One region of the Streptomyces sp. CA-135486 genome, then DNA from elsewhere that is predicted to be linked to it. Evidence: riboswitches for the same ligand, from Rfam matches in the RefSeq annotation. Region 1 holds a riboswitch; the other holds the start of a gene.
What was found. A riboswitch is a leader RNA that binds a small molecule or an ion and turns the genes downstream of it on or off. The one in region 1 is predicted to bind S-adenosylmethionine.

Region 1 (7,105 bases):
ATTCGGCGGTTCCTTCGCTGTTCGCCCCGGCTGGACGATCAACCGCGCGAAGGTTCGAGGCCTGACCCTAGTGACCTTCTTGTGATCAGTTCAAATCCTGATGAGAAAAATCTGGGTCACCGACTGCATTCTTTACCCACATCACACGCGTAGTAGTGGCCACTTGACACAACGTCCCGTCAACATCGGTCGAATTCGGGCATTGGGTGCGTGAGTTACTTAGATGCGTGAAAGCCGCTTCAGCAACAAGGCGGACGCGACGGGCCGGGCGCCCGCCTTCGCCACTCCGTCGGCGACCTCGCGGTCGGTGGACACCACCACCACCGGCCGGCCCGGCGGCTCCGCCCGTACGAGCTGACGGATCAGTTCGTCCGCCGTCACACCCGGCTTGGAGAACAGCACCCGCACTCCACGCGGTGGCGCGAGCAGCACCGGGGCCGCCAGCTCCGCTCCGTCGAAGACACAGGTGATCTCGGCGCCGGTCTGCGCGGCGAGCACCGAGAGTCCGCCCAGCAGCCGCAGCCGCTGCTTCTCCAACGGCATCGTCGGATAGCCGGTCTTGGTGACGTTGTAGCCGTCCACGACCAGATGCGCCTGCGGCAGCGCGAGCAGCTGGTCGAGCAGCGCCGGATCGGTCTCCGAAAGCGCGCGGGCCGCGATGTCCTTGGGTGACATCCGGCCGGGCTCGACCGCGTCGACCGTGTCGGCGGGATGGAGGGCGGCGGGCGGCAGGGCCAGCTCACGGCGCAGCCCCTGGGCCGCGTCCAGCACCGTGTCCAGCAGCAGCCGCAGCCGCATGTCCTCGATCGAGCGGCCCTCGCGGGCGGCCCGGCGGCTCGCCTCCACGGCGGCCTCCGCCTCGCCGAGGCGAGCCTTGAGCCGACGGGTCTCGCTCTCGGCGGCCGACACCTGGGCGGCAGCCTCCGATCTGATCGTGTCGATCTCGGCGTGCGTACGGCGCAGGGCGGCCTCGCCGCGCTTCACATCGCTCTGGGCGCTGCGCAGCTTGCGGCGCAGCGACTCGGCTTCCTTGCGAGCCGCCTCCAGCTCCGTGCGCAGCCGCTCGGTCTCGCTCTTGGTCTGCCCGCGGGCCTCGGTCAGCTCCTCGCGCAGCCGCTCCAGCTCGCGCCGCCCGGCCTCGTCGGCGCGCTCGGCGTCCGCCCGCTGGGCCTCCTCGCCCGCGGCGGCGACGAGTTTCACCCATCCGGTGGGACGCAGCACATAGGCGGCAGCCGCGACATCGACGGGATCGGCGGCCGCGGGCGGCGAACCGGCCTCCAGCGCAGCGGACAGCTCCGGCTGGGCCTGGCCGAGCCGCTCGGCGATGCGCTGCCGGAAGACCGGGTCGCTCTCCAGGGCCGCGGCCATCGCGTTGCCCGCGAACTTGGCCCGACGAGTCGGGGTGAATCGGGCGTACTGCCGCAGCTGGGCCGGAAGTTCGGAGACCGTCAGGCCGCCGAACGCATCCGAGACCAGCGCCACCACCCGGCGCCGTACGCCCTCCGGCAGCGGGCGGTCGAGCGCCTCGGCGGCGTCACCGGCCGCATCGGCCGGCTCAGCGCCGTGTGCAGGCTGCTCCACGATCCGTCACCCCACTACCCGTTCGGGCCGCTCCCTCAGGAGCCGGCGCCCGGCCTGTCCACCAGCTCGATCTGGTCCACCGCGTTGCACCAACGGCAGCGCACCGACTCGATGGTCTCACTGACCACCTCGCGCTCCTCGACCGTCGGCTCTCCGGCCAGGTCCAGATGGACGTACTCGACGACCTTCGAGGAGCGCGTGACGTCGAAGCGGGTGAGGTTGCCGCAGAGCGTGCAGCGCCAGCGGGTCTTGGCGGTCGGCAGGGGAACCGTCGTCATCGAGCCGTCCTCTTTCATGATGCGGGTGCGGGTGCCGCTGTGCGCCGTCGAACTGCGGGTGTACTGCCCGTAACCCTACGGCCTTGCCGGTACCCCGTGCCGCGGCGAGGCACCCTGTACCGTTCAGTCCCACTACGCCATGCTCTGTCCATGATCGGTTGGCGGGGCGCGGGCCTCCGGAGCGCGGTCCTGCGGGGCGCGCTCACCGGACCCGCGGTGACGTACGCAGTGATCGCCGTCTGCTGTGCGGTGTTCGTGATCAGCCCGGTCTCGGGCGTCAACCCGGTGTACGGCACCGGTGACGCGCTGCTGACCGCGCAGAGTCTGTACTTCCAGCGCTGGGGCGTGATCCCCGCCGAGCTGCTGAACAGCTCTCCCGACGCCCTCCTCACTCCCCTCACCGCTCTCTTCGTCCACGGCAGTTGGCTGCATCTGCTGGGCAACATGCTCTTCCTCTACGTCTTCGGGGCGATGGCCGAGGAGCGCATGGGGCAGCTGGAGTTCGCCCTGTTCTATCTGGGCTGCGGCTACCTTGCGCTGCTCGCCTACGCGGCGGCCAACGCCGACTCCGAGCAGACCCTGGTGGGAGCGTCCGGGGCGATCTCGGGCGTGCTCGGGGCGTTCCTGTACCTCTTCCCGAAGGCCCGGGTCACCAGTCTCTTCCCGTTCCTCTTCTTCCTGCCGCTGCGCTTCCCCGCATGGATCGTGCTGATCTTCTGGTTCGTACTGCAGGGGCTGGCGGCACGAGGGGCCGGCAGCGGTCCGGGGGTGGCGTATCTGACGCATCTGGTGGGGTTCGGGATCGGGTTCCTCTACGCCTGGGGGCGATTCCGGCGTACGGCCGCGGCGATTCCCGAGGGCAGTGAGACAGGAGGCTGACGCCGGGCGGCCCCGGGACCCCCAGTAGGCTTGAGGCCCAAGCAGCGGCCACCGAGGGAGAAAGCCAGCCGTGATCACCGCGATCGTGCTCATCAAGACCAGCGTGGACCGCATCCCTGAGATCGCCGAGTCGATCGCCGCGCTGGACAGCGTCAGCGAGGTCTTCTCCGTCACCGGCACCTACGACCTGATCGCCATGGTGCGGGTCGCGAAGCACGACGACCTCGCCGACGTCATTCCCGGCCGGATCAGCAAGATCCAGGGCGTGGAGGCGACGGACACGCATGTGGCGTTCCGTACCTACTCCCAGCACGACCTGGAGGCGGCCTTCGCCATCGGACTGGACGCGTAAGGCAACAAGCCCGCGCCACAAGGGCGCGGGCTCGTTCAGGGGCAGCGGCCCGGGTCAGACGGCCGGCACGCAGCGGCCGTCCTCCGTGTGGTAGGTCCACTTCGCGCCGTCCCGCACCAGCTCCTTCACCGCCCCCACAAAACGCTCCACGTGCTCGTCCGGCGTCCCCGCACCGAAGCTGACCCTGATCGCGTTCAGCGAGCGCTCACCCGGCTCGGCCTCCGGCGCGCCGCACTCGCCCGGGTCCTGCGGGTCGCTGCCGAGCAGCGTGCGCACCAGCGGGTGGGCGCAGAACAGACCGTCCCGGACGCCGATCCCGTACTCCGCCGAGAGCGCCGCCGCGAAGTGCGAGCTGTTCCAGCCCTCCACCACGAAGGAGATGACGCCGACCCTCGGTGCGTCGTCGCCGAAGAGGGAGAGGACCTTCACCTCGGGGACCTCCGCAAGCCCCTCCCGCACCTTCGTGATCAGGTGCTGCTCGCGCTCGACAAGCGACTCGAAGCCCGCCTCGACCAGCGCCTTGCAGGCGGACGCGATGGAGTAGACGCCGATCACGTTCGGCGATCCTGCCTCATGACGCGCGGCCGTGGTGTGCCACTCGACGTCCACACCGCCGTCCGTGCGCCGCGCCACCTTCCGCGAGGCGCCGCCGCCCGCCAGGTACGGCTCCGCGTCCTGCAGCCAGTCCGAGCGGCCCGCGAGCACGCCCGAGCCGAAGGGTGCGTACAGCTTGTGCCCGGAGAAGGCGATCCAGTCGACGTCCAGGTCCTGCACGGAGACCGGGTGGTGCGGCGCCAGCTGAGCCGCGTCCAGCACGATCCGCGCGCCGTGCGCATGCGCGACGGCCGCCAGCTCCTTCACCGGCCACAGCTCACCCGTCACATTGGACGCACCGGTCACGCAGACCAGCGCGGGGCCATAAGGGTCACGGTCGGCGAGCGCGCGCTCCAGCGTGGCGACGGCGTCCTCCGGCGTGCGCGGCGCGTTCAGGTACGTCACCCGCGCGTCCCGCCAGGGCAGCAGCGAGGCGTGGTGCTCGGTCTCGAAGACGAAGACCTGGCAGTCGGCGGGCACGGCCTGGGCCAGCAGGTTGAGGGAGTCCGTGGTCGAGCGGGTGAAGACCACCTGGTCGCCGGGCCGGCAGTCGAGGAACTCGGCGACCGTGACCCGGCTGTTCTCGAAGAGGTCGGTGGACAGCTGCGAGAGGTACCCGGCACCCCGGTGCACGCTGCCGTAGTACGGCGCGTACGCGGCCACGTCGTCCCACACCCGCTGCAGCGCCGGCGCGCTCGCGGCGTAGTCGAGGGCGGCGTAGGTGACCTCACCGCCGGTCACGAGCGGGACCGTCACATCGCGGCCGAGGACCGGCAGCGGCGCCGCGCAGGCGGGGTCGGCGGAGTCGGAAGCAGCAGAGGCTACGGAGGAAGCGGAGGCGGAGGCAACGGCGTTCGGGCGTGCGGACATGGCGGTATCTCCTGGCAGGACAAGGCTGGGGGTCCCCCGACGGAGTCAGGGGGAGGCTTCGTGAACCCGCGCATCGGCGCTCAACGGCCGCTCGGCACACGGGGGTTGCCTCGATCGCACGGCAACCGGCCGTACGGAGGCGTACTGAAGTCGGGGCGAGAAGCCCTACCGCATTCGCTTGCTCACGAGACTGCTCCCTTGAGGACCAGGACCCCAGGGTGTGCAGGGGTCCGCGCTTGCCGCAGACCTCGCTGCCCACGGCCTGGTCTTCACCCGGGGCACCCCGCCACGGACGGAGGGTTGCCGGACAGCGAGCCGGGGCCTTAATCGCTGTCACTCATGACCTTGAAGAGCATCCTGCCATACGACTCGCGGCGTGCAAGGCGAGGTCCAGTTCCTGAGACGGGAATCAGCACCACGCCTTGCCTCACGCCACACAGACCTCAGGTGTTACTGACTGCCACCCAGCGTTCGAGCGCCGCCCTGGCCGCACCCGAGTCGATCGACTGGGCGGCCCTGGCCATGCCCGCCGCAAGCTGCTCGTTCAGCGTGCCGTCCGTCGGCTCCAGCGCCGCCAGAGCCGCCGCCGAGTTCAGCAGCACCGCGTCCCGTACCGGCCCGGTCTCACCGCCCAGCAGCCGGCGCGCGACATCCGCGTTGTACGAGGCGTCGGCGCCCCGCAGCGCCTCCACCGGCACCAGGTCGATGCCGATGTCCCGCGGATCGAAAGCCTCCTCGCGCACCGCGCCGTCCCGTACCACCCACACCCGCGACGTCGCCGTCGTCGTCAGCTCGTCCAGACCGTCGTCACCGCGGAAGACCAGTGCCGAGGAGCCGCGCTCGGCCAGCACACCGGCCAGGATCGGCGCCATGCGCGCGTCCGCGACCCCGGTGGCCTGAGCCTTCACCTTCGCCGGATTGGTCAGCGGGCCAAGGAAGTTGAACGTGGTGCGGATGCCCAGCTCCTTGCGGGCGGCCGCCACATGCCGCAGCGCCGGGTGGAACTTCACGGCGAAGCAGAAGGTGATCCCCGCCTCGTCCGCGACCTCGACGACCCGCTGCGGGGTGAGTTCGAGATTGACGCCCAGCTTCTCCAGTACGTCCGATGCGCCGCTCGCCGACGACGCGGCACGATTGCCGTGCTTGACGACCTTCGCGCCCGTCCCCGCGACGACGATCGCGGACATCGTGGAGATGTTCACGGTTCTGGCGCCGTCGCCGCCGGTGCCGACGATGTCGACGCTGGGCCCGGGCACCTCGATCAGATTCGCGTGCGCGTACATGGTCCGTACGAGACCGGAGATCTCCTCGACGGTCTCGCCCTTGGCCCGCAGGGCCACCGCGAAGCCCGCGATCTGCGCGTTCGTCGCCTCGCCGCTGAGGATGCGGTCCATCGCCCACGCCGTGGCGTCGGCGCTCTGGTCGTGGTTCTCCAGGAGCGCGTTCAGCACGGCGGGCCAGGAGAGGTCCGCCACGCTGTCGCCGCCGCCACGGGTCACAACGTTCATGGTCCACTCCAGGGTCCACAGCCGAACAGGGATGCTCCCCACCCTATCCAGCCCCGGGGACAGCAAAGAGCCCCGTCCGGTGAATGGACGGGGCTCCAGCTGTGGCGACCGCTGCGCGCGGTCAGCTGGGATCAGTGGTGGCCGTGGCCGCTCGTGATCTCCTTGTACTCATCGGGCGTCGGCTTGGGAATGTGGGTCCCCTCGCCGTAGAACGACTTGCTGAGCCTCGCCCTGAGCTTCTGGGTGACGGGGACCTTGCGCTCGACACCGTTCTCGTCGACCGTCGGGCCGATCTCCAGGGGCCTCGGCTGCTCGTGCGCCGTCAGCGTGTACACCTGCTCCTGGTTGAGCGGCTCGTGGACCTCGACGAACTCACCGTGCGGCAGGCGCTTGATGATGCCGGACTCGCGTCCGTGCAGCACCTTCTCCCTGTCGCGACGCTGCAGACCCAGGCAGATCCGCTTGGTGATGACGAAGGCGACGACCGGTCCGACGAAGAAGCCGATCCGGGCGAACCAGGTGATGCTGTTGATCGACAGATGGAAGAAGACGGCGAACAGGTCGTTTCCACCTGCGATCAGCAGGACGACGTACCAGGTCAGCCATGCAACACCGAAGGCCGTACGGGTCGGGGCGTTGCGCGGGCGGTCCAGGATGTGGTGCTCCCGCTTGTCCCCGGTGACCCAGGACTCGACGAACGGGTAGACCGCGATCGTGGCCAGGACCAGCGGGAAGATCATCAGCGGGATGAAGACGCCCAGGGCGAGCGTGTGGCCCGCGAAGTTGATCTCCCAGCCGGGCATGGCCCGGATCAGACCCTCGGAGAAGCCCATGTACCAGTCCGGCTGAGCGCCGGTGGACACCTGGTCCGGACGGTACGGACCGAGCGCCCAGATCGGGTTGATCGAGGCGATCGCGGCGACGGCCGCGATCACACCGAAGACCAGGAAGAAGAAGCCTCCGGCCTTGGCCATGTAGACCGGCAGCAGCGGCATGCCGACGACGTTCTTGTTCGTCCGGCCGGGGCCCGCGAACTGCGTGTG
Region 2 (7,105 bases), 1.6 Mb from region 1:
TACGGCGCCGAGCGCTGGGACGCCGTCAGCGGCACGGTCAACGCCCCCGCCCCGCACCCCGGCGTCGCCACCGTCCGCGCCGAACTGCCCGGATTCCTCGACCGCATCGGCGCCTGGCACGGCACCTGGATCGAGGAGAAGGGCCGGGCGGTCGCGGTCCACACCCGCCGTGCGACCGACCCGCAGGCCGCGTTCGACGCGCTGCGCGAGCCGCTTGCCGAACTCGCCGCCCGCCATGGGCTGATCGTGGAACCGGGCCGCATGGTCCTGGAGCTGCGCCCGCCGGGCATGGACAAGGGCGTGGCCCTCGCCGAGTACGTACGCGAAGTGGGGGCCGAATCGGTCCTGTACGCGGGCGACGACCTGGGCGATCTGCCCGCCTTCGCGGCCGTCGAGAAGCTCCGCTCGGACGGGGTGCCCGGTCTGCTGGTGTGCAGCGGCAGCGCGGAGGTCCCGGAGGTCGCGGGCCGCGCCGACCTGCTGCTGGCGGGTCCGGCGGCGGTCGTGGAGTTCCTGGGCGCGCTCGCGCAGCGCCTGCAGAGCCGGTCGGAGTAGCCCGGAGCCGGTCGGAGCAGGCCGGCCCGGGCGGCCCGGAGTTCCTACGCCCCCTCGCGCAGCGCCCTCAGCTGGTCCAGGAACCACTTCTGCGGCGGCAGCGCGGTCGCCGCGGCCGCCAGGCGCTTCGTGCGCCGGGCCCGTTCGTCGTCCGGCATCGTCAGCGCCTCGTGGAGGGCGTCGGCGGTGCCCGTCACGTCGTACGGATTGACCGTCACGGCATCCTCGCCCAGCTCCTCGTGTGCTCCCGCTTCGCGCGAAAGCACCAGCGCGCAGCCCTCGTCCGAGACGACCGGAATCTCCTTGGCGACCAGGTTCATGCCGTCGCGGATGGGGTTGACCAGTGCCACGTCCGCGAGCCGGTAGGCGGCCAGCGAGCGGGCGAAGTCGTCCTTCACATGGAGTACGACAGGGCTCCAAGTCGCCGTCCCGTACGTCGAGTTGATCTCGTCGGCGACGCGCTGGACCTCTGCCGTGTACTCGCGGTAGACCGCCAGGTCCTGCCGGGACGGGTAGGCGAAGGCGACATGGACGACCCGCTCCCGCCACTCGGGACGGGTCTCGAGGAGGTGCCGGTAGGCGAGCAGCCCGCGCACGATGTTCTTGGACAGCTCGGTGCGGTCCACCCGCACGATCGTCTTCCGGTCCGTCCCGCCGACCTGCTCGCGCAGTGCCACCAGGCGCTCATGGACGTCCGGCCGGTCCGACCGCTCCCGCAGAAAGTCCGCGTCCGCGCCGAGGCCGTGCACCCCGATCCGGGTGCCGGACGGGATGCCGGGGCCCAGCACGCTGTGACAGCAGTCGGTGAACGCGTCCGCCCAGCGACGGGTGAGGAACGCGGCCCGGTCGGCGCCGAGGATGCCGCCGAGCAGCTGGGCGGCGATGTCGTCGGGCAGCAGCCGGAAGTACTCCGGCGGGGCCCACGGTGTGTGCGAGAAGTGGCCGATGAGCAGGTCGGGGCGGTGGGCGCGGAGCATCCGGGGCGCCAGCGCGAGGTGGTAGTCCTGTATCAGGACGGCGGCGCCCGGCGCGGCCTCCTCGGCCAGTGCGTCCGCGAAGGCGCGGTTGTATGCCTCGTACGACGCCCACTGGCGGCGGAACTCCGCGTCGAAGACCGGCTCCAGCGGCGTCTGGTACAGCATGTGGTGGAGGAACCACAGCACCGAGTTCGCGATGCCGTTGTACGCCTCGGCGAACACCGTGGTGTCGATGTCGAGCATCCGTACCCCGGGCTCGGCCACCCCGCGCCGTACCGCCTCGCGGTCGCCGTCCCCGAGGGCGGCGCAGACCCACAGCGCCTCCGCCTCGGAGCCGATGGCCGAGAGACCGGAGACCAGGCCGCCCCCGCCGCGGCGGGAGTCGAGGCTCCCGTCCTCGTTCCGGGTGTACGAGACCGGGCCGCGATTCGACGCGACGAGTACCTGGGCGGCAGCGTGCTCGGAAACCATGTCGCGAAACCTAGCCCGTCCCTCAGACCCTCAAACGTGAGTACGGCACGGCTTCAATGATGACGCCGTCCCCGTGTCGCGGCGACCGCGACCACCCCGGCCGCGGTCAGGCTCAGGGCCAGGCCGCCCAGCAGCCACAAGAGCTCGCTGTTGTGGTTGCCACGATGCGCGGGGGCGATGGTGTCGGCCACCGCCTGCCCGAGAAACGCCACTCTGTATACAAAGCTCATACATAGGAAATTTAGACAAGATGGCCGGTTCTTCGTGGTTATGCCGCGCGACGCGCCGCGTACTCACCGATCTCGCGCATCGGCGGCCGCTCATCCGTGTCCACCGTGTACGTACGCGGTTCAAAACCACCCTCGCCCCGCACGAACTGCGTCAGCGCGGGCCGCACCAAGTGGCCACGGGAGAGCCGGAGTTGAGCCGTGCGGTAGATCGCCGCCGCCATCCGGCCCAGCGCCTGACCGTCCTGGTGACGGTGTTTGCGCGAGCCGACGTCCACCTGCGCCAGTGCGTCCAGGCCCACCGTGTGCAGTGCGTCCACGAGAAGGCCCAGCTCCACGCCGTATCCGACGGGGAAGGGCAGCCGCTCCAGCAGCGAGCGCCGTGCCGCGTACTCCCCGCCCAGCGGCTGGACGAAACCGGCCAGCTGCGGCCAGTGCAGATTGAGCAGCGGGCGCGCCACCAGCTCGGTGACCCTGCCGCCCTGCCCCGGTGTCCTGCCAGAGGCGGGCGGATCGAACCCGGGACCCAGCGGCCGGTCGTACATCGCCTTGACGAACTGCACCTCGGGGTCGGTCAGCAGCGGCCCGACGATTCCGGAGACGAAGTCCGCCGAGAACTCCCGCAGGTCGGCGTCGACGAAGCAGACGATGTCGCCGCTGGTCACCATCAGCGAGCGCCACAGCACCTCGCCCTTGCCGGGGACGGCCGGTATCCGGGGCAGGATCGCGTCCCGGTGCACCACCCGGGCGCCGGCCGCCGCGGCCACCTCGGCTGTACGATCGCTGGAGCCGGAGTCGATCACGACCAGCTCGTCGACCAGCGCCGTGGCCTCCATCAGCTCGCGCCGGATCACGGTGACGATCTCGCCGACGGTCGACTCCTCGTCGAGCGCGGGCAGGACGACGCTGATGGTCGTACCGCGCTTGGCGGCCATCAGCCTGCCGAGCGGGCGGTCGGCCGCCGACCAGGAACGCCTGGTCAGCCAGCGCTCCACCTCTTCCAGCACGCTCGTTACTCCCTGGCTAGTGATCGGCTAGTGATCCATCTCGCGGTTCGGACGACTATCTCAACCGTCCCCGCCTTCGGTTACAGTCTTGAACAACGCGGATGACCGTCGCATGCCGGGGTCGTCTCGCTGACAATCGAATACCGCTCATCCAGAGGGGCAGAGGGAACGGCCCGTTGAAGCCCCGGCAACCCTCCCGCCGACCGCGAGGTCACGGTGGGGAAGGTGCCAATTCCGTCTTGTGGCGAAATGCGTCACGAGGAAGATGAGGAGAAAGGGCCTCGCCACCATGGCTGTGCAGACTGTCGCAACCACCCCCGTGAACCTCGGTCCCGCCGCGGCGCTCTCGTGTCGCGAATGCGGAGAGCGTTTCGAGCTCGGTCCGATCTTCGCCTGTGCCTCCTGTTTCGGGCCGCTGGAAGTCGCGTACGACCTGCCGGTCGGCGACCCCGAGGCGCTGAGGAAGCGGATCGAAGCGGGTCCGGACAACATCTGGCGGTACGCCCCGCTGCTGCCCGTCCCCGCCGACGTGGCCGAGAAGCCGAACATCAACCCCGGCTTCACCAAGCTCGTCAAGGCCGACAACCTCGCCCGTGAGCTGGGCGTCACCGGCGGCCTGTACATCAAGGACGACTCCGGCAACCCGACGCACTCCTTCAAGGACCGCGTTGTCGCCATCGCCGTCGAGGCCGCGCGCGCCTTCGGCTTCACCACCCTGTCCTGCTCCTCCACCGGCAACCTCGCCGGCGCGGTCGGCGCCGCCGCCGCGCGGGCCGGCTTCCGCTCCTGCGTGTTCATCCCGCACGACCTGGAACAGGGCAAGGTCGTCATGGCCGCGGTGTACGGCGGCGAGCTCGTCGGCATCGAGGGCAACTACGACGACGTCAACCGCTTCTGCTCGGAGCTCATCGGCGACCCGCTCGGCGAGGGCTGGGGCTTTGTCAACGTCAACCTCCGCCCGTACTACGGCGAGGGCTCCAAGACGCTGGCGTACGAGATCTGCGAGCAGCTCGGCTGGCGGCTGCCGGACCAGATCGTCGTCCCCATCGCCTCGGGCTCGCAGCTCACGAAGATCGACAAGGGTCTGCAGGAGCTGATCAAGCTCGGCCTGGTCGAGGACAAGCCGTACAAGATCTTCGGCGCCCAGGCCGAGGGCTGCTCGCCGGTGTCGACCGCCTTCAAGGCCGGACACGACGTCGTACGCCCCCAGAAGCCGAACACCATCGCCAAGTCGCTGGCGATCGGCAACCCGGCCGACGGCCCGTACGTCCTGGACATCGCCCGCCGCACGGGCGGCGCGGTCGAGGACGTCAACGACGAGCAGATCGTCGACGCGATCAAGCTGCTCGCTCGCACGGAGGGCATCTTCGCGGAGACCGCGGGTGGCGTGACCGTGGGCGTGACGCGGAAGCTGATCGAGGCGGGCGTGCTCGACCCGGCGCTCACCACGGTCGTCCTCAACACCGGCGACGGCCTCAAGACCCTGGACGCGGTGGCGCCGACGACCGGCCCGACCGCGACGATTCGCCCGAGCCTGGACGCGTTCCGCGACGCCGGCCTGGCCGGCTGATCCGACTCCCGAGAAAGGCACGCACCATGAGTGTCAACGTCCGCATCCCCACCATTCTCCGTACCTACACGGGCGGTCAGGCCGAGGTCTCGGCCCAGGGCGCGACCCTCTCCGAGGTGATCGCCGACCTGGAGAAGAACCACGCCGGCATCGCCGCCCGGGTCCTCGACGACCAGGGCAAGCTGCGCCGCTTCGTGAACGTGTACGTGAATGACGACGACGTGCGTTTCGAGCAGGGACTCGAGACGGCGACGCCGGACGGGGCGGGAGTTTCGATCATCCCCGCCGTCGCCGGAGGCTGATCGTCAGACGCCGTGTCGGACGGCACACAGAGTTACGCGTATTGCCCTCTCCGCAAGAGAAGCGGAGGGGGCAATTCTGTATGGTTGAGCGCGGTACAGTTGGGGAAGCCCCCCTCCGCTGCGTGTGCCGGCCGCATATGAGAATGCGCCCGAGCCTGACAAGAAGCAGCCAATATGGTCGATCGAATTGCCTCTCTTAGGTGTGATTTGCCGGGCCCGACTTGCCCCGTAATTTCTTGAATTCAGGTCAATTTTCCGTTCGCGCGCGCTCGGAATTCTCGTCCGATTGACCTGTTGCAGAGGGCAGTTGGGCAGATACATTCAGCCGCGGTCGACGCGTTCCGGCGCACACCCCTCCTGTCGGGGTGAGGTCTGACCCGGGTCCGCGAAGTGCGGTCCTGCGCAAGGGCCAGTAATAGGGGAGTTAGGCATGGCTCAGGGCACCGTCAAGTGGTTCAACGCGGAGAAGGGGTACGGCTTCATCGCGGTCGACGGTGGTGCGGATGTTTTCGTCCACTACAGTGCGATCCAGATGGACGGCTACCGCACCCTTGAAGAGGGTCAGCGAGTTGAATTCGAGATCTCGCAGGGCCAGAAGGGGCCGCAGGCGGACATGGTCAAGCTCGCCGTCTGATCTCGGCGCGATCGACCACCGACGCACTCACGCTCACGCCGAGGGGCCCGCATCCCGCGAGGGATGCGGGCCCCTCGTGCGCGTCCACGCGCCTGCGCCCGCCCCGCGCCCCGCACGGAGCCCTTCGGGCGCTTGCGCCCACCCGTCGCCCGACCACCACCCCTCACGGAGCCCTTCGGGCGCTTGCACTCTCATGGGTCGAGTGCTAATCATTGGCGTTAGCACTCTGACAGTGAGAGTGACAACGAGGACCGGGTCGGTGAGGTCCGCAAGCCGGGTGGGGCAAGGAACCACAAGGCCTGCAGGCCGTCCGTCGCGGGCGCCAGGCGCGGTCCGGAGAATCCACCCCAGTCCGGGAGGACCACTTCACATGGCCAAGATCATCGCGTTCGACGAGGAGGCACGGCGCGGTCTCGAGCGCGGGATGAACCAGCTCGCCGACGCCGTCAAGGTCACCCTTGGCCCCAAGGGCCGTAACGTCGTCCTCGAGAAGAAGTGGGGCGCCCCCACGATCACCAACGATGGTGTTTCCATCGCCAAGGAGATCGAGCTCGAGGACCCGTACGAGAAGATCGGCGCCGAGCTGGTCAAGGAAGTCGCCAAGAAGACGGACGACGTCGCCGGCGACGGTACGACCACCGCGACCGTTCTCGCTCAGGCGCTCGTACGCGAGGGCCTGCGCAACGTAGCCGCCGGCGCCAACCCGATGGCCCTCAAGCGTGGCATCGAGAAGGCCGTCGAGGCCGTCTCCGGTGCCCTGCTCGAGCAGGCCAAGGACGTGGAGACCAAGGAGCAGATCGCTTCGACCGCCTCCATCTCCGCTGCCGACACCCAGATCGGTGAGCTCATCGCCGAGGCCATGGACAAGGTCGGCAAGGAAGGCGTCATCACCGTCGAGGAGTCCCAGACCTTCGGTCTGGAGCTGGAGCTCACCGAGGGTATGCGCTTCGACAAGGGCTACATCTCGGCGTACTTCGCCACCGACATGGAGCGTATGGAGGCGTCGCTCGACGACCCGTACATCCTGATCGTCAACTCGAAGATCAGCTCGGTCAAGGACCTGCTGCCGCTCCTCGAGAAGGTCATGCAGTCCGGCAAGCCGCTGCTGATCATCGCCGAGGACGTCGAGGGCGAGGCCCTGTCGACCCTGGTCGTCAACAAGATCCGCGGCACCTTCAAGTCCGTCGCCGTCAAGGCCCCGGGCTTCGGCGACCGCCGCAAGGCGATGCTGAACGACATCGCCATCCTCACCGGCGGCACGGTCATCTCCGAGGAGGTCGGCCTCAAGCTCGAGAACGCCGGCCTGGACCTGCTGGGCCGCGCCCGCAAGGTCGTCATCACCAAGGACGAGACCACGATCGT

Region 2: it holds a riboswitch for S-adenosylmethionine, as region 1 does, so the genes downstream of both, thrC (threonine synthase) here and ACQEVG_RS08910 (aminotransferase class V-fold PLP-dependent enzyme) in region 1, are expected to answer to the same signal.

Annotation. Positions count from the first base shown of each region.
Region 1 is NZ_JBNJMM010000001.1:1,965,920-1,973,024, reverse strand. Features, by position in the region: gene ACQEVG_RS08930 (NYN domain-containing protein) at 220-1,581, opposite strand; gene ACQEVG_RS08925 (hypothetical protein) at 1,617-1,859, opposite strand; gene ACQEVG_RS08920 (rhomboid family intramembrane serine protease) at 2,010-2,738, shown strand; gene ACQEVG_RS08915 (Lrp/AsnC family transcriptional regulator) at 2,809-3,090, shown strand; gene ACQEVG_RS08910 (aminotransferase class V-fold PLP-dependent enzyme) at 3,145-4,554, opposite strand; SAM riboswitch class IV at 4,782-4,899, opposite strand; gene trpD (anthranilate phosphoribosyltransferase) at 4,998-6,062, opposite strand; gene qcrB (cytochrome bc1 complex cytochrome b subunit) at 6,194-7,105, opposite strand, start outside.
Region 2 is NZ_JBNJMM010000001.1:317,930-325,034, forward strand. Features, by position in the region: gene otsB (trehalose-phosphatase) at 1-555, shown strand, start outside; gene ACQEVG_RS01565 (alpha,alpha-trehalose-phosphate synthase (UDP-forming)) at 600-2,003, opposite strand; gene ACQEVG_RS01570 (hypothetical protein) at 2,057-2,233, opposite strand; gene ACQEVG_RS01575 (glucosyl-3-phosphoglycerate synthase) at 2,272-3,237, opposite strand; SAM riboswitch class I at 3,382-3,509, shown strand; gene thrC (threonine synthase) at 3,527-4,807, shown strand; gene ACQEVG_RS01585 (MoaD/ThiS family protein) at 4,834-5,109, shown strand; gene ACQEVG_RS01590 (cold-shock protein) at 5,540-5,743, shown strand; gene groL (chaperonin GroEL) at 6,114-7,105, shown strand, end outside.